DNA from 4 places in the Dactylosporangium sp. NPDC000521 genome. Region 1 is predicted to be linked to each of the others. Evidence: riboswitches for the same ligand, from Rfam matches in the RefSeq annotation. Region 1 holds a riboswitch; each other region holds the start of a gene.
The links. Region 1 has a riboswitch for cyclic di-AMP ahead of ACFY3L_RS44440 (C39 family peptidase). Riboswitches for the same ligand answer to the same signal wherever they lie in the genome.

Region 2: another riboswitch for cyclic di-AMP. It lies ahead of ACFY3L_RS35585 (hypothetical protein); the one in region 1 lies ahead of ACFY3L_RS44440 (C39 family peptidase).
Region 3: another riboswitch for cyclic di-AMP. It lies ahead of ACFY3L_RS14040 (C39 family peptidase); the one in region 1 lies ahead of ACFY3L_RS44440 (C39 family peptidase).
Region 4: another riboswitch for cyclic di-AMP. It lies ahead of ACFY3L_RS06865 (NlpC/P60 family protein); the one in region 1 lies ahead of ACFY3L_RS44440 (C39 family peptidase).

Annotation. Positions count from the first base shown of each region.
Region 1 is NZ_JBIAYW010000022.1:143,594-147,732, forward strand. It holds gene ACFY3L_RS44430 (FMN-binding protein) at 415-954, opposite strand; gene ACFY3L_RS44435 (ferric reductase-like transmembrane domain-containing protein) at 979-2,289, opposite strand; gene ACFY3L_RS44440 (C39 family peptidase) at 2,348-3,010, opposite strand; cyclic di-AMP (ydaO/yuaA leader) riboswitch at 3,423-3,565, opposite strand; partial or broken gene ACFY3L_RS44445 (hypothetical protein) at 3,802-4,139, shown strand, end outside.
Region 2 is NZ_JBIAYW010000013.1:76,564-80,702, forward strand. It holds gene ACFY3L_RS35580 (polyprenyl synthetase family protein) at 24-1,229, shown strand; gene ACFY3L_RS35585 (hypothetical protein) at 1,386-2,141, opposite strand; cyclic di-AMP (ydaO/yuaA leader) riboswitch at 2,273-2,415, opposite strand; gene ACFY3L_RS35590 (diguanylate cyclase domain-containing protein) at 2,461-3,975, opposite strand.
Region 3 is NZ_JBIAYW010000003.1:842,478-846,616, forward strand. It holds gene ACFY3L_RS14035 (hypothetical protein) at 1-590, opposite strand, end outside; cyclic di-AMP (ydaO/yuaA leader) riboswitch at 880-1,021, shown strand; gene ACFY3L_RS14040 (C39 family peptidase) at 1,197-2,042, shown strand; gene ACFY3L_RS14045 (transglycosylase domain-containing protein) at 2,065-4,089, opposite strand.
Region 4 is NZ_JBIAYW010000002.1:233,734-237,872, reverse strand. It holds gene ACFY3L_RS06875 (ABC transporter ATP-binding protein) at 1-92, opposite strand, end outside; gene ACFY3L_RS06870 (ABC transporter ATP-binding protein) at 110-883, opposite strand; cyclic di-AMP (ydaO/yuaA leader) riboswitch at 1,175-1,320, shown strand; gene ACFY3L_RS06865 (NlpC/P60 family protein) at 1,347-2,315, shown strand; gene ACFY3L_RS06860 (methyltransferase domain-containing protein) at 2,379-3,125, shown strand; gene ACFY3L_RS06855 (RNA polymerase sigma factor RpoD/SigA) at 3,600-4,139, opposite strand, start outside.

The DNA of each region.
Region 1 (4,139 bases):
GAGCTGCCGTCCGGTCCACAGCCGGATTCGGCGCTGTCCCACACGCCCGGACATCCACGGCATGCTTCCCGAACCAGATGGCGTTATGCGAGCTCAACACCACGGAACAGGAACTCACCCGGGCACGCGCCGACGGCGTGCCTGATCCATCGCCGCCGCAGTGTGGGTCGACGGTCTGAGCGTGCCAATCGCCGCCGCGCCTGGCAGCGAGCGGGAGCCAGTACGTCGTGGACGCGAGCACCACCAGCGGTCCTCGTCTAGTTCGCGAGTCCACATCTGGGCCATGCGGTGCATCCCACCCCGGCGGCCCGGGTGTCGGCACGGGGCAGACGGGTCACTACGTCTCACCGGCTGCAGGCAACGCCGCGGGGCATCTTAAGCGCTGCTCCTATCCATCGTGTCCATCGTGCGAGATCACGGGGTGGCCCGGAACTGGGCGGTGTCAAGGGCGGCCTGCAGCGACGTGCGGTAGCTCTCGCTGGTCTGGGTTGCGCCGGACACCGAGTCGATGCGGGCGCTCTGCGACGTCAGGGCCTGTGCGCGCAGGCGAGGAACCGCGATCGCCGTGAGTTCGCGGGAGAATCCGCCGGGGGCTTGCAGGACGGTGACGTCGGTGATGGTGGCGTTGTCGATGCGGACCTGGACCTGGACCGGTCCCCAGATGGTGCCGACGGCCGGGCCGTTGACGACGAGGACGGCGCCGGACCGGGTCACGGTGCCGGGGCTGGGCGCTGGCGGGGCCGCGGTGGCGTCCGGGCCCTGCGGCGGGGTACCGGGGTCCGTGGTCGCGTCGGCGTGCTGCGGTGCCGGTGGTGCCGCAGTTCCCGGTGTGTCGGTGCCTGGTGCCGCGGCTGCGGGCGCCGGGCGGACCGGCCCCATGGTCGAGGTCCGGTAGGTGAACACCAGGACGACCGTCGCGGCCGTGCCGGCCAGCCAAAGCGTGATTCTGTGCACGCGGAACGTCTCCTTCGAGCCGAGCTACCAGGCGAAGTTTTCGAGGTGGATGCGGCCGGCGCGCACGCCCGCCTGCCGGGCGGCGCGGACCACCGCCTGCATCCACGCGTCGGGACCGCAGACGAACACGTCGTGATACCGGACGCCGGGAACCAGCTCGTCCAAGGTGGATGCGCTGGACCATCCGGCCGGCAGCCACGATCCGTCCTCGGCGCGGGCGCCCACCAGGTACCGCACGTCCACGCCGCGGGTGGCGGCGAGATCGTCGAGCTCGTCGCGGAACAGAACCTCTGGTTCGCTCCTGGCGCGGTAGAGCAGCGTCGCCTCGCCCGCGGCGTACGGCAGCTCTTCCAGCAGCGCTCGCAGCGGGGTGACGCCCACGCCGGCGGCGACCATCGTGACACGACGGGCGGTGCGCCGCTCGGCGGTGAGCCGGCCGTACGGGCCCTCGATGACCGCCCTCGTGCCGGGCTGCAGCGCGGCCACGGCACGGCCGCCGTCGCCGTGCGCCTTCACTGTGATGCGCAGCCGGTCCCGGCCCGGTTGCGCGGACAGCGAGTACGGATGGGCGCGGCTCCAGCCCGGGCCGGACAGGAACCGCCATTGGAAGAACTGTCCGGCACGGACCGGCAGCTGCTGCAGGCGCCGCCCGCGCAGATGGATCGAGTACACCCCGGGCGCCTCGGCCACGACGTGGTCGACCTCGATACGGTGCCGCAGTGTGCGCCAGGCGGGCAGCCCGAGCCGGCAGACGAGCACCGTGCCGGCGCAAGCTCCGTAGGCGCTCCACCAGTACAGCCGGGCCGACGGCGCGGTGAGGAAGTCCGCGCCGGTCCACAACTGGTGTGGCAGGGCCAGGCCGACGCCGAGGTAGGCGTACAGGTGCAGCAGGTGCCACGACTCGTAGCGCAGCCGGCGCCGCGCTGCCCGGATCGAGGTGACGGTGACCAGGACCAGCGCCGCGGTACCGACGACCGCCAGCAGCATCCCCGGGTAGTCGGCGACCAGCTCCCAAGCCTGGCGCACCAGGGACAGGTGGAGGGTTCGCGCGTAGCCGACGGTGATCAGCACGAGGTGGGCGAGCATCAGGTTGAACGAGGTGAACCCGATCCACCGGTGCCAGCGGGCCAGCCGGTCCTGGCCGTAGGTGCGTTCCAGGACCGGCACCCTGGCCATCAGCAGCACCTGGATGAGCAGCAGGTCGGCCGAGACCAGTCCGGTCAGCCGGCCGATGGACGTAGCGCCGCCGGCCAGCGAGCCGAGGCCGTGCAGACCGCCACCGGACACCCACAGCGTGACCACGAACAGGACGCTGGACACCAGGACTGAGCCCACGACAGCCGGCCACCACGACGCCGGCTTGCCACCGTCAGTTGATCGGCGATGCCGGGAATCAATACGAGTAGCCACGCGAGGAGATCCAGTCGGCCAGCTTGGGGGTGCTCAGCCAGTAGGTGCCGTCCCCGCTCGGGTTGGCCGGGTCGGCGATCTTCACCGTGCCGCCGCCGTCACGGTATCCGACGACCGTCAGGTAGTGACCGCCTTCGTAGGCGTGCACGGCACCGGCGGTGTCGGTCACGTGTCCGGCGATGTTCGCCACGATCGCCCGTCCGCCGCCGACCGTGGTCAGCACGTCGGTCCGGAGCTGCGCGGCCTGCGCGGGCGTTGCCGGGTAGACCGGGATCTCTCTGGTCTGGTATAGCGTGCGGCCGTGTCCGAGCACCTGGTTGAGTACGCGGGTGGTGTCGAAGGCCGAGTTCGTCCCGCTGGTGGTGGTGCCCAGCATGGCCGCGGCCTCGTCCTGACTGACGCCGTGGCCGGCCGCCGTGAGCGCGATCCGGGTGGCCGCCGGCCCGCAGTAGTAGTAGTTCGGCTGCAGCTGGAACTGGTACTTGAGGAGCATCGTCGTCGGCGCGGACGGCGGCGCGGCCGCGACGGCCTTCGGTGGTTGCGCGCCCGCCGCCGCGGTGCGCTCAGCCGGAGGATCGCCGAGCTGACTGAGCACGATGCCTGCCACGGCCGCCGCGGCGAGCAGCACGCACATGGTCACCGCCATCCGCGGCCGGCGGGTACCCCCGGCGCGGTGGGACTGCGGCTGTACGGATTCAGGGTTCACAATGAGTCTCCAACAGCCCGGAGCAGGGCGATCGATACGTGTATGACGTGCGACGACATGCGATGAACAGACATCGGGCAGCGAGCGGTGGTGTGCGCGGCGCACGCTCCAGCTCGCCACTCGGCAGCCGGACGGGTGGCGCACGGGGCATGGGCTTGCAGCACCCTGCCGCGCCGGAACGTGGTCTCACTAGCCGCTGCAACCGGAGCGGCCGGCATCTACGCGATTGTGACCATCCGCAGCGTGACAGCAGGCGGCACTAGCGAACTGTTGACGCCCCTCGGTGCTCGGACGGGCGGGCATGCACCCTGCGAGGACCTCGGCGATGGGGGTAGCGGCTGTGCACAGACAACTCTCCTTACGCGTCCGCCTACCGGGTCAGCTGACGGATTCGGGCGCGAAGGTCGCCCTACCACAGGCCGTCGGCCCACGGATCCACCCCAGACGTGCGGGGAGTCCCCGGCTCGTGCATGCACGACTCAGCGCGCCTGCCCCAGCGTCACCTGCCGTGAGCATGAACCGGACCAAGCGACCCATGACGTTACGCAAGGGGCACTGCCCTGCCAAGGCCCGCTAGCTGGAAGAAGCCGCACATCATCACCGCTCAGACCGACTACTCAATACGTTGACAGCATCAGGGCATGGGTCAGCTCTAGGGCTCATGCAGGTTATATGCGGTCACATCGATTGATCGCTGCCTCCTACCGCCAATAGGAGATAACTCACCCTCGGTGACGCCTCACCGGCGCTATCTGGACCTGCCGACGAACCTCGTTGCCCAACACGTCGAGGTTCTGCAGGATGCCGGCCTGCTCGTGCAGACCCTCTCCGAAGGCGCCCGCCGCCGCACCTCCCTGCGCCTCGAACCCGACACACTCGACTCCCTCGCACCGCCGCCTTACGCGACGTGCCACGGCTCGGGCGAGGGCGTCGCTGTGCGGGTCGATGTCGGCGGCGGCGTCCAGCAGCGCGGCCGCCTCGGCCGGTTGGGTGATCGCGACAAGGGCGGCGAGGCGTTGCCGGGCGGTGATTCCCTGCTGGCGGCATCGTTCGCGGGGCGCTTCGAGCC
Region 2 (4,139 bases), on a different contig from region 1:
CCGCGTCCGGGGGTTTCCGGCTGATGGTCACCGTACTGCGCACCGTCGACGACGTCCTCGCATGGGCGGAGCTGCTGGTGGAGCCGCCGCTGCGCACCGCCGTCGGCCGCCTGCCGGAGCCGTCGCGCGAGGTGGCCGAGCTGCAGCTGGGAGGGCTCGACGAGGGTCCGCCCGCCGCTCGTACACGAGCCGCACTGACACTCGTCTGCGCCGGCGCCGTCGGCGGTGATCCGCACGACGCGGTGGCGGGCGCGGTCGCGGTGGAGCTGGTGCACCACTGGTCGGGACTGCAGCGGGACCTGTTCGACGGCGACCTGACCCGCCGGCACCGGCCGACCGCCTGGAGCGTGGTGGGGCCGCACCCGGCGACGCTGGGCGGGCAGGCGATGCTGGCGCTCGCGTTCGACGTGGCGGCGACCGGCGACCCGACCAGGCGGGTGCCGCGCCCGCTGCGCCAGGCCAGCCGCGCCACGCCCGGGACCGCGCCGACCGCGCCGACCGCGCCGTCCGGGGAGCCGGCGCGGCAGGACCGGGCGACCCGGGACAGGTTCACCGACCAGCATGGCACCCCCGACCCGCGCGCCGACGCGCGGCGGCAGTCCGGGGCGGCCTCCGTCGACCGGGCCGGCGTCCGCGTCCTCGGCGACACCGTCCAGCAGCTGCTGCACGGCCAGCACACCGACCTCGGCACGGCCCTGGACGCCGCCCTCCCCGGGCACCGCTCCGGCAACGACCTGCTCCGCGAGTGCATCACCGCGGTCGAGCAGCGCAGCGGCGCCCTCTTCGGCTGCGCGTGCGCCCTCGGCGCCCTCGCCGGCGGCGGCGACCCGGCGCAGGTGGAGCAGCTGCGGCTGTTCGGGGTGCGGCTCGGGCTGGCCGTCCGGTTCGCCGAGGACCTGCAGGGCATCTGGGGTGACCCGGCCGTGACGGGCCGCCCGGCGTTCGCCGACCTGCGCGGCCGCCGGCGCTCGCTGCCGGTCGCCGCCGCTCTCGCCGCGGGCGCCGACGAGCTGACCGGGCTGCTGCACCGCGAGGGCAGCCTCAGCGACGCCGACCTGGAGCGTGCCGCGAAGGTCATCGAACGCTCCGGCGCCCGCTCCTGGTGCGCCCAGCAGGCCGACGACCTCCTCGCGCAGGCGCTGGTCGCCCTCGACCTGGCGATCCCCGAGCCGGCCGCGGTCGCCGAGCTCGTCGGGCTGGCCCGCTGGGCGACCCGACACCCAGCCTAACCAGCACTCCCCCAACAGGAGCGCACCCGCTGGGCGACCCGACACCCAGCCTAACCAGCACTCCCCCAACAGGAGCGCGCCCGCTGGGCGACCCGACACACCGGCCTGACCGGCACTCCCGCGAGGGAAACGCCGGCCAGGCGGGTGCGATGCGCGTCAGGTGAGGGCGGCGACGACCTGCTCCGCGCGGCCGGCGTGCTTCTGGTACGCGCCGGGGAAGGCCGACCGCTGCACCGCCTGCGCGGCGGCGGTGACGCTCATCCGCTGCCAGCCCTCGACGCGGTTGAGCGCGTTGTAGAAGAGCATCGCGGAGTGGGCGGGGTTCATCAGCTCTGCGACGGTGCCCCAGCCCTGGCTGGCCCGCTGCTGGAAGAGCCCGACCGAGTCGTGGTCGGTCGAGGTGCCCTCGTGCGGCAGCCGCAGGGACGCCGGCACGGCGGAGCTGGCGATGTTGTACAGGTCGCTCTCCTGCATCGCGGTCGCGAGCGCCACGACCAGGGCCCGGTCAGGCATGCCCTGCGCCCTGCCCTGCTTGACGATGATCGCGGCGTTGTCCATCTGCCGCTGGTCGAGGCCGGCGACGGGCTTGACGGCGGGCTGCGCCGGTGGAACGGGCGCGGCCGGCACCGCGACGGCCAGGGGCTCCGCCCGCGCATCGGCGGAGGGCGCGGACGACGGTCCGGAAGCGGACAAGGACGACGGTGACGGCCAGGTCCAGGCGGCCGCGACGGTGCCGGACTCGGCGTACGCGGGGCCGGTGAACATCGACGCCGGCGAGTCCGCCGGCAGGGTGCCCAGCAGCGTGGCGGACAGGACGGCGACCGAGACGGTGCCGGCCTTGGCGCCCAGCACGGGCAGCCGGCGATGTCGCGGGTGGAACTGGCGTGGCAACGCCTTCAATACGGGCTTCACTACTGATATGTCCTTCGTGGCAGGCAGAAAATGGCATGCGGAATCGGCACGTCGCCCGGGGACGGCGTGCTGGAAGGGGGGAACCAGTGGTGAGGTGCTACGAGGGCGCGTGGGCGGCCGGCATCGGCGCAGACTCCTTCCGGTGCCGCCTACCGGGTTAGCTGACGGGTTCGGGCGGGAAGTTTCGCCCTACCGCGGCCAGGCCGCGGATACACCCCAGAGGACGCGCATGGGTCCCCGGCTCGCGAAGATCGCGACTCGACGGCGCCCGCCCGGCAGCACCGATCGGTGCAGGTCGACCGGAGCGGACTCAACGACCCTACTGGGCCGTCTCGGGCCGGGCCAACCGCAGCAACGGCATACCACCCGGCGCACCCGAACGATCACCGAACGCTGTCACCCTTCTGGTCACCTCGCCGGCGTGACGACCGCCCTTGACCAGGTACATCGCGCGGTCGGCGGCCCGCAGCGCGGCGCCCGCGTCCTCGACCGTGTCATCGATCACGGCAACACCGACGCTGACCCTGACCCGCATGATGTGCCCCTGGTGCGTGACGGGTGCGCAGACGGCGCGTTCGAGGCGGTCGACCAGCGCGCCGAGGTCACCGACGGCGACGTTGCCCATGAGGACGACGAACTCGTCGCCGCCGAGGCGCGCGACGGTGTCGGTGGGCCGCACCAGCGACTGGAGGCGCCGCGCGACGGCGACGAGGACCGCGTCGCCGGCCTCGTGACCCAGGGTGTCATTGACGATTTTGAAGTCGTCGAGGTCGCAGAAGAGCAGCGCGCTGATCACGTGCTCGGCGCGGGCCCGCCGGATCGCGGCCGCGAGGGGTTCGGCGACGGCCTCGCGGTTCGCCAGGCCGGTCAGCGGGTCGCGTAAGGCCCTGCGGACCAGGTCGGCCTCGGTGGCCTTGCGGCTGGTGATGTCCTGCACCTGCGTGATCGCGAACGCGGGCGACCCGGCGACCACCGACATCGTCGCGGAGATCCAGATCGTCTCGCCGTCGCCGCGGACGCAGCGCACCTCGTAGTCGCGGATCGTGCCGGCGCCGCCGGCGAACACCTCCCTGCTGCGCTCGAAGTCGTCGGGGTGGATGAAGTCGCCGAAGCGCATCGAGACGAGCACGTCCTCATCCCGCCCGAGCAGCTCGCACAGCGCGGGGTTGACCCGCACGAGCCGGGTCATGTCGGCACCCTCCAGGCCGATCATGCACATGCCGGTGCCGGCGCCGTTGAACGCGAGCCGGAACGCGGCCTCGCTCGCCTCCAGGTGCTGCCGCTCCCGGCGCAGCGCCTCGACCAGGTTGGCGTTGTTGATCGCGATGCCGGCCTGCGCGGCGAGCATCTCGAGCAGCTCGCGCTGGAACGCGCCGGGCCGCCTGCCGTCGGCGGGCAGGTCGACGCTGAGCACGCCGACGAGCGAGCCGTCGGGGGCGTGCAGCGGCGCGAACAAGGCGTCGAGGGGGTGCCAGCGCTCCTCCTCCGGGATGTCGTCCGTGCCGTCGGGCGCGGCCGGGATCCAGGACTGGATGCCGTCGTTGTGCCGCTCGTGCGGCCGGAAGCGCAGCTGCCCCCACTCGTCGGCGGCGGCCAGGTGCGCGTCGAACTCCGCCGCGGGGTACCGGACGCCGAGCAGCTCCGCCCGCGCCTCCTCGGACCCGGCGATGGCGACCGCCTCGTACACACCCTCCGGATGCAGGTAGTTGACCACGGCGGCGCCGAACCCGACGCTCTCGACGACGGCGTCGGCGATCCGGTTCAGCGTCTCGACGACGGTGCTGCCGGTGTTGATGCGCCCAGTGATCCGGTAGACCGAACGGATGGCGGCCATCGCCATGTCCCGATCTCGATCCACGGCTCGCCTACCCCGATCCGGCCGACCCTGCATCCCTCACATCGACGCACCGCCTCCGATCCTAAGCAATTGCGGACGCCGTCCGCCGCCGCGCGGACCCGCGTCAGCGCCGCGGCTGACGACGGCGCGGCGACGGCCGG
Region 3 (4,139 bases), on a different contig from region 1:
TTCCGCAGGTGGCTCTCCTGCAGGGCGGTGGCGATCCCCACGACGGCCGCGCGACGCGGCAGGCTCAGCTGCCGTGCCACATCGATGATCGCGACGGCGTTGTTCATCTCCGCCTGGGTCAGCCCGCCGACAGGCGCGTGCACGGTCGGCGACGGCGCCGCCGGTGCTGCCGGTTGTGTAGCGGCCGGTGCCGGGGCGGCCTTCGTCGGTGCCGGAGCGGCCTTCGTCGGTGCCGGGGCGGCCTTCGCCGCCGGCGGCGTGGCGTCGCCCGTACTGTCGGCGGTTTTCCGGGTGCGGCTGCGCGAGGCCGGCCCGTCGGCCGCCGAGCGTCCGGTGTTGCCGGCGTCGGCGGCGAACGCCGCGCTGTCCGCCGGCACGGCGACGGGTCCGGCCGACGACGACAGCGTCGTGGACAGGCCCATCACCGCGACCGCGACGGCGGCCACGCCGTACCGGCGGATCCCGGCCGGCACGGGTGCGCGCAGCCGGAAGGGGACCGCGTGCCGCCCACGGCGGGACCGTCGGAGGTGGCGGGGACCGTGTGGGTGCGCACCGCTGAGCTGCTGGTCATCGTCGGTGCCCGAAAACATCCGGCGAGCCTAGAGGCGGCCCGGATCCGGGGTCGTGCCGGGCGTGCGAACCTGCCGACCGGACACTGGGCGGGCCGCACGGTGCCGGGGCGCGGTCGGCGAGGTGCGCCAGTGCACGACGCATCCGACCGGCGGGCGGCCCGTGACCCCCGCGGCATGCACCCGGTCCGTTCGCCATGCCGTCGTCACGCCCGGTAGCCGAGCAGCGTGCCGGATCCGGTGGCTTCTCGCGGCCCCGATATGGTCCTCGCATTCGCCCGGTCTGCCGTCACCCAACTCGGATGACACCGCGGCGGATCCGCTGAGTCGCGTCCGCGCGAGCCGGGGAACCAAGCACCACCGGGGTGAATCCGCGGGGCCGAGCCTCGAGGTAGGGCGATCCTCCCGCCCGAACCCGTCAGCTAACCCGGTAGGCGGCACCGGAAGGAGCACTCATGCAGCCATTGACCCGGCATCATCCGTGTCGCGGCACCTCGACCCGCAGCCTGGCCCGGTAGTCACCGACCCTCACCACACCGGCCCGCGGCCGGCGTGGAAGCCCCCTCTCCGGATCACGTCCGGCACCGGCAACAGCAGCCGTCATCCAGCATGTCTGTCGAGGTACCCGTGAGCTACCTGTACAAACCCAGGCACCAGACCGCCGTCCCGTCGCGCTTCCGCGTGCTGCCGATCGCGGCCGCCGCGGCGGCCCTCGCGGTGACGGGGGCAATCGGCGTGGCCGTGCACGCCTCGGCCCCCGCACCGTCGGCCGACACACAGTCGCTGACCGCCGCGGATTCGTCCCGGTCCGGCGCCGCTCCGGCCGCGCGTGATCGGCAGCGGACGCAGGCGGCGCCCGACGCCGCGACCAGCCCGTCGAAGGCCGCCACCGGCGCGGCGCCGACCAAGCCGACCACGCAGGCCGCGCCGGCCACGCCCGCCCCCAGCACGCCGGCCGTCCCGGCGGCCAAGGAACTCGCGTACCGGTTCGCCTGGCAGGAGAACTTCTACTTCTGCGGCCCGGCGGCGACCCGGATCGCACTGACCGCGCGAGAGATGTACCCGTCCCAGTCCGAGATCGCCCAGAGCCTGCACACGACCGTCAACGGCACCAACTCCGCCGACGACACCACCCGGTCGCTCAACGAGTACACCAAGACCTCCTTCTACAAGTCGCACTTCATCACCGGTCAGTCGGCCACCCAGGCGGAGATCGACCAGATGCAGGCGGACATCGTCAACGCGATCACCAAGGGCTACGCCGTGGTCGCCAACATCGCCGGCTCCACCGTGGACGACAAGGGAGGCGCGCACTCGTACCCGGGCGGCCACTACCTCACGGTGGTGGGGTACACCAACGGCGGCACGACGGTGAAGATCGCCGACCCCGCGGACGCCCTGGGCGTCGGGTACTACACGCTGACGACGGCCAAGCTCGCGCACTGGACCGCCCTGCGCGGATACTCCGCCTGACGCGGCCGTCAGCGGGGCGCGGTCAACGACCCAGGGCCCGCGCCCCGCTGGGTGGCCGAAATCCCTGGACCGGCTGGCCGCGCAGCACGGTCGCCATGGTCTGCGCGACGGCGGCGTTGACCGAGCCGGAGATGCCGCTGCCCACGTGGTCGTTGGGGTTGTCCACGTTCACCGCGATGCCGGCCGCCGCGATCTGCGGAGTGAAGCCGACGAACGTCTCGGTCGAGTTGTATTCGGAGCTGCCGGTCTTGCCCGCGACCGGGCGGCCGCCCAGGATGCCGGACACGTTCTCCGCCGTGCCGCCGTCGCACTTGTTGTAGGCCGACGACCGGCTGACCGGGCACCGTGCCGCGTCGGTCGCGGCAGCCGCCACGTCGGCGGTGATCGCCTGCCGGCACTTCGGTTCGGCGGCGTCGACCGGTTTGCCGTTGGTGTCGGTGATCGACAGTACCGGCAGCGGCTGGCAGTACAGGCCGCCGGCGGCGATCGCCGCGTAGGCGTTGGCGAGGTCGAGCGGTGTGGTCGAGGCGACGCCGAGGGTGAACGCCCCCCACTGGTCCGCCTTGGCCGCCATCGCCGCGTCCTCGCTGGAGCGGAACGTGATGCCGAGCCGCTGCGCCATCTCGACCACGCGGCGCGCGCCGATCTGCTGTTCGAGCCAGACGAAGTACGTGTTGACCGAACGGCCGAACGCGTTCCACATCGTCCGGTCCCCGTCCATCCAGCTCGGGGAGTCGTTCCCCGGGCACCACTTTCCGCCGCAACTGCCGGGGCCGCTGGCCGGCCACACGGTCGCCAGCCGGCTCGGTGCCTTGTACCTGGTGCTCAACGGCATGCCCGCGTCGAGGGCGGCGAGCATGGTGAACATCTTGAACGTCGAACCCGCCTGATACCCGGCGACGCCACCACCGCCCGCGACGAGCTGGTTGACGGTGTTCGGGTACTGCGGATGCTGGGGCGGGTTCGGATCCAGGCTGTAATGGCGGTTGACGGCCATCGCGAGGACCCGGCCGTTGCCGGGGGTGACGACGGCCATCGGCATCGACCGTGCGCTGCCGTAGCCGTAGACGCTCAGCGACTGGTTGAGCGTGGTCGCCTGGACCCCCGGGTCGAGCGAGGTGACCACCGTGTAGCCGCCGGTGCGCAGCGCCTCGTCGCGGTCGGCGCGGGTGGCGCCGAACTCCGGCTGGCTGCCCCACCACTGGCGGAAGTAGTCGCAGAAGAAGCCCCAGTCGTTGTGCTGCTGCGGGACGGACACGCAGTTGTTGGGCAGTTCGCGCGGATTGAGCTTCAGCTCCTGGGCCTTGGCCGCGGTGGCGTCCGCGGCGCTGATCACCCCCATCTTCGCCATCGCGTCGAGCGTGTAGGCACGGCGCCGCAGGGCCGCGTCACGGTCGCCGCTGATCGGGTTGTCGCCGTCCGGTGACTGCAGCAGCCCGGCGAGCAGCGCCGCCTCGGGCAGCGTCAGGTCCAGGGCCGACTTGCCGAAGTACGTCTGGCTGGCGGCGTAGACGCCGTAGGCGCCGGCACCGAAGTACGCGATGTTCAGGTACCCCTGGAGGATGTCCTGCTTGCTCAGGTGCGCCTCCAGCATCGTCGCGTAGCGCATCTCGCGCACCTTGCGGGCGGGCGTGTCGGCGACCGCGTCGACCCGCTGCCGCGGCGACAGGGTCGGGTCGTTCTTCAGCACGTTGCGGACGTACTGCATCGTCAGCGTCGAGGCGCCCTGCTGGGCACCGCCCCGGCCGTTGGAGACCAGCGCGCGCAGGACGCCTTTGCCGTCGACACCATCGTGCTTGTAGAAGCGGGTGTCCTCGGCCGCGACGACGGCCTGCTGGAGCACCGGTGCGATCTGCTCCAGCGGCACGTCCTTGCGGTTCTCGTCGTAGAACGTGGTGATGAGCGTCTTGCCGTCATTGGCGTAGACGTAGGTGGCCTGCGGCGGCGGTGGCAGCGCCAGGTCCGACGGGAGGTTCTTCCAGGCGTCGCGGCCGGCGTTCACCGTGGAGCCGCCGACGAGTGCGAGCGGGAGCACGCCCGCGGCCACGACCAGACCCGAGATGATGCCGCACAGCAGGAGTCGGCAGAGCCCCCTGA
Region 4 (4,139 bases), on a different contig from region 1:
GCGAAGAGCTCGTCCTTCGCGACGGTGAACGAGACCCCGTCGATGGCTTTGACGCCGGCGAAGCTGAGCCGGACGTCTTCGAAACGCAGCACGGCTACTCCTGATTTTTCTATGACAGCCAGCGCTTGCGACGCTTGTAGTGCTTCACGTCGCGGAAGGACCGCTCGGCCCGTCCCAGGTAGAACTCGCGGATGTCGTCGTCGGCGAGCAGTTCGGCGGCGGGCTTGTCGAGCACGACCTTGCCCGTCTCCAGCACGTATCCGTGCTCGGCGATGGACAGCGCCATGGTCGCGTTCTGCTCGACCAGCAGCACGCCGGTGCCGGCCTGGTTGATCTGCACGATCAGGTCGCGGACCTGCTCGACCATTCGCGGCGCGAGTCCGAGGCTGGGCTCGTCGAGCAGCAGGTACGCCGGGTCCGACATGAGCGCCCGCCCCATCGCCAGCATCTGCTGCTCGCCGCCGGAGAGGTAGCCGGCGATGCTGCCGCGGCGCTGCGCGAGGACCGGGAACAGGGTGTACATGCGGTCCATCGCCTCAGCCCGGCCCTTCGGGCGGGTGTGGGCGCCGAGTCGCAGGTTCTCCTCGACGGTCAGTTCGGCGAAGGTCCTGCGCCCCTCCATCACCTGCGAGACGCCGTGGCGGACCACGGCGGCGGGTTTGAGCCGGTGGATGGGCTTCTCGTCGAGCGTGACGGAGCCCTTGGTGATGGCGCCGTCGTGGACGCCGAGCAGGCCCGACAGGGCCCGCAGCAGCGTGGTCTTGCCCGCACCGTTCGCGCCGAGCAGCGCGACGATGCGTCCTGGTGGGATCTGCAGGCTGACGCCTCGCAAGACCAGCATCACGTCGTCGTAGACGACCTCGAGGTTCTGGACACGCAACATCCGGTGACGCTCCTCCGGGGGTGTTCGGAGTGGGCGAACTATGTGCATCGACGGTGAATAAAGTTACGTGTATTTAACCGGGTCTGAGAGCAGAATCAAGCCCCAATTGTGTGTCCGTCAACACCATCTTCTGTGGTGCATCACTGTCCGATGTGGAGCGACAACCCGCCGTGATTCGGACTTTTGGGGTAATCAATGTTCAACAACGCTCGCGGGTTTCGCTTCGCCGGTGATCACGTTAAGTTATGTCCTGGCCTGCACGGCAGTCCGTCGCCCACCCCGGGCGGCGCCGGGCAAGCGCCGCCGAATCGAGCGCCGCTCTGGCGCTGTCGAGCCGGGGACCCAGAGTCCTTCGGGGTGAATCCGCACAGCGCGGTAGGGCGCACTCTTCCCGCCCGAACCCGTCAGCTAACCCGGTAGGCGGTCGGTGAAGAAGGGTCATCCCTTGTCCCCAGGACGGTCCTTGCTGCGCACACTCGTCATCGGCGTGGTGTCGCTGGCGATCGTGGCGCCCGCGAGTGTCGCCAAGGCAGATCCGACCCTCGCCGAGATCGAAGCCCAGCTCGACAAGGTGGGCGACGAGTTCGAGGCGACGGTCGAGGCCTACAACAAGGTCAACGAGGATCTCGCCATCGCGCAGGCCGCCAACGCGGACCTGCAGAAGCGGCTCCAGCCGCTCGCCGACAGCGCGGCCACGGCCACCGCGAACGTCGACGTGCTGGCGGTCGCCGCGTTCAAGACCTCCGGCAACTTCGGCAGCCTGTCGGTGATTCTCAACTCGCAGTCCTCCGACACGCTGATCGACCAGCTCTCCACCCTGCAGCAGATGAACAAGCACCGGCAGGCGGAGATCGGGGCCTACAAAGAGGCCCAGACGAAGCTCGCCGACGAGCAGAAGAAGATCGACGAGACGCTCGCCGCGGAGAACGCGAAGAAGGCCGAGCTCGAGACGAAGAAGAAGAAGATCGAGGGCGACGTCAAGAAGCTCGAGGATCTCAAGCGCAGGGCCGCCGCGGCCGGCAGCACCAAGACCAACGCGGTCACCAAGCCGGCCGGCCCGCCGCCCGCGGTGTCAGGCGTCGCGGGCCAGGCGGTCACCTTCGCGTGGAACCAGATCGGCAAGCCCTACAAGTGGGGCGCCGCCGGCCCGGGCAGCTACGACTGCTCAGGCCTCACGCTGGCCTCGTGGAAGGCCGCGGGTAAGACCATCCCCCGGGTCGCCCAGGACCAGTACAGGGGGACCGCCCGGGTCTCGCAGGCCGACGCCGCCGCGGGTGACCTGGTCTTCTTCGGCACCTCCACCAGCAACATCACGCACGTCGGGCTCTACATCGGCAACGGTCAGATGATCCATGCGCCGACGACCGGCAAGACGGTGCAGGTCTCCTCGACCAACCGCAGCAACCTGCGGGGCTTCGGCCGGGTCAGGTAGCCCGCGCTTCGGCGCCAGCACTTCAGTACTTCAGCGAGAGGCCATGCCCGGCAGGATTGGGGCATGGCCTCTTGGGATCCTGAGCAGTACAGCCGCTTCGCCGAGGAGCGGGCGCGGCCCTTCCACGAGCTGGTGGCGCGCATCCAGACCACCGCGCCGGTCGCGGTCGTGGACCTCGGGTGCGGGCCCGGCACGCTGACCGCGACCCTGGCGACACGGTTCCCGGACGCGGCGGTGCTCGGCATCGACTCCTCCCCCGAGATGCTGGCCAAGGCAGCGTCGCTCGGCACGTCGCAACTGTCGTTCCAGCTCGGCGACATCGCCGGGTGGCGGCCGCAGCGCGGCTCCGTGGACGTCATCGTGGCCAACGCCTCCCTGCAGTGGGTCGACGACCACGCCGCACTGATGCCGGTGCTCGCGGCGGCGCTCGACGACGGTGGCACGCTCGCGTTCCAGGTCCCGACGGGCGGGCCGATCCTCGACGCGGACATCCTGGACCCGACCGTCCTGGGGCCGCGCGGTGCGACGCCGGTGCAGGAGCCTGCCTGGTACGTGCGGACCCTCGCCGGGCTCGGCCTGGTCGTGGACGCGTGGGAGACGACGTACTTCCACGTCCTGCCCGGCGAGGACCCGGTGCTGGAGTGGTTCAGCGGGACCGGCCTGCGGCCCTACTTCGACGCGCTGTCCGGCGCGGAGCTGGACGACTTCCGGGCGAGGGTGGCCGCCGCGCTGCGCGAGCGCTACCCCCGCGAACCGTTCGGCACGATCCTGCCCTTCCCGCGCCTCTTCGTGGTGGCCCGGCGCCCCTGACCTCGCCCATCGGCCGTGGAGCCGCCGAGGCGGCCCTGACGCCCGCCCACCGACCGCCGCGCCGAGCCGACCCCGGCGCCCTGACAACCGGCCGTGGGGCCGCCGAGCCGATCTCGAGGCCGCGATCAGCCGGGAGGCCCGCCGACCAGCCGCGCCACCCGGGCTGCGACGCGGCCCGGACCGGCCTGGACGCGCCGCCGGCGGTCGACCGGACGACACACCATCGAACGGACCCAAGAGGCGATTCCTGACAGCGCCCCGCCAACCGGACACCGCCGCTGTTGACGCTGCGTCACGGGGCGGGGCATCGGCGGCCGGTCCCGTGGCGTCCGCGCCGGGTGGCGCGGACGGGCCGGCACCGCTACGGGACGTGGGCACAGATCGATGATCGGTGACCTAAACGATACCTAAGCGTCCCAACATGCGGAAGCAGCCCCCGACCGGGACGGTCAGGGGCTGCGGGTCGTCTGTGGGCTAGGCGGCCTGGAGGCCTTCGGCACGGGCCAGCTCGCGGAGCCGGCCGAGGGCCTGGATCTCCAGCTGGCGGATGCGCTCACGGGAGAGGGAGAACCGGCTCGCGACCTCGGTCAACGAGTGCTCGCGGCCGTCCTCCAGACCGTAGCGGGCGCGCATGATGCCCGCGGACCGGTCGTCGAGGTGATTGAGCAGACCCTCGATGCGCTGCCGCTCCAGGGCGGCGAGGACCACGTCCTCCGGCGACGGCGCGTCGGAGTCGGAGACCAGGTCGCCGAGGCTGGTGTCGCCGTCGTCGCCGACCGGCGTGTCGAGCGAGACGGTGTCCTGGGACCAGCGCTTCAGCTCGTGGACGCGCTCGACGGGGACGCCGAGGGCGGTGGCGAGCTGCTCGGGCTCGGGGTCGTTGCCGAGCTCACGGGTCAGCTGACGCGCGACGTTGCGCATCCGGTTGACGTCTTCGACGAGGTGGACGGGCAGCCGGACCGTGCGCTCCTGCTGCGCGATCGCCCGGCTGATCGCCTGGCGGATCCACCATGT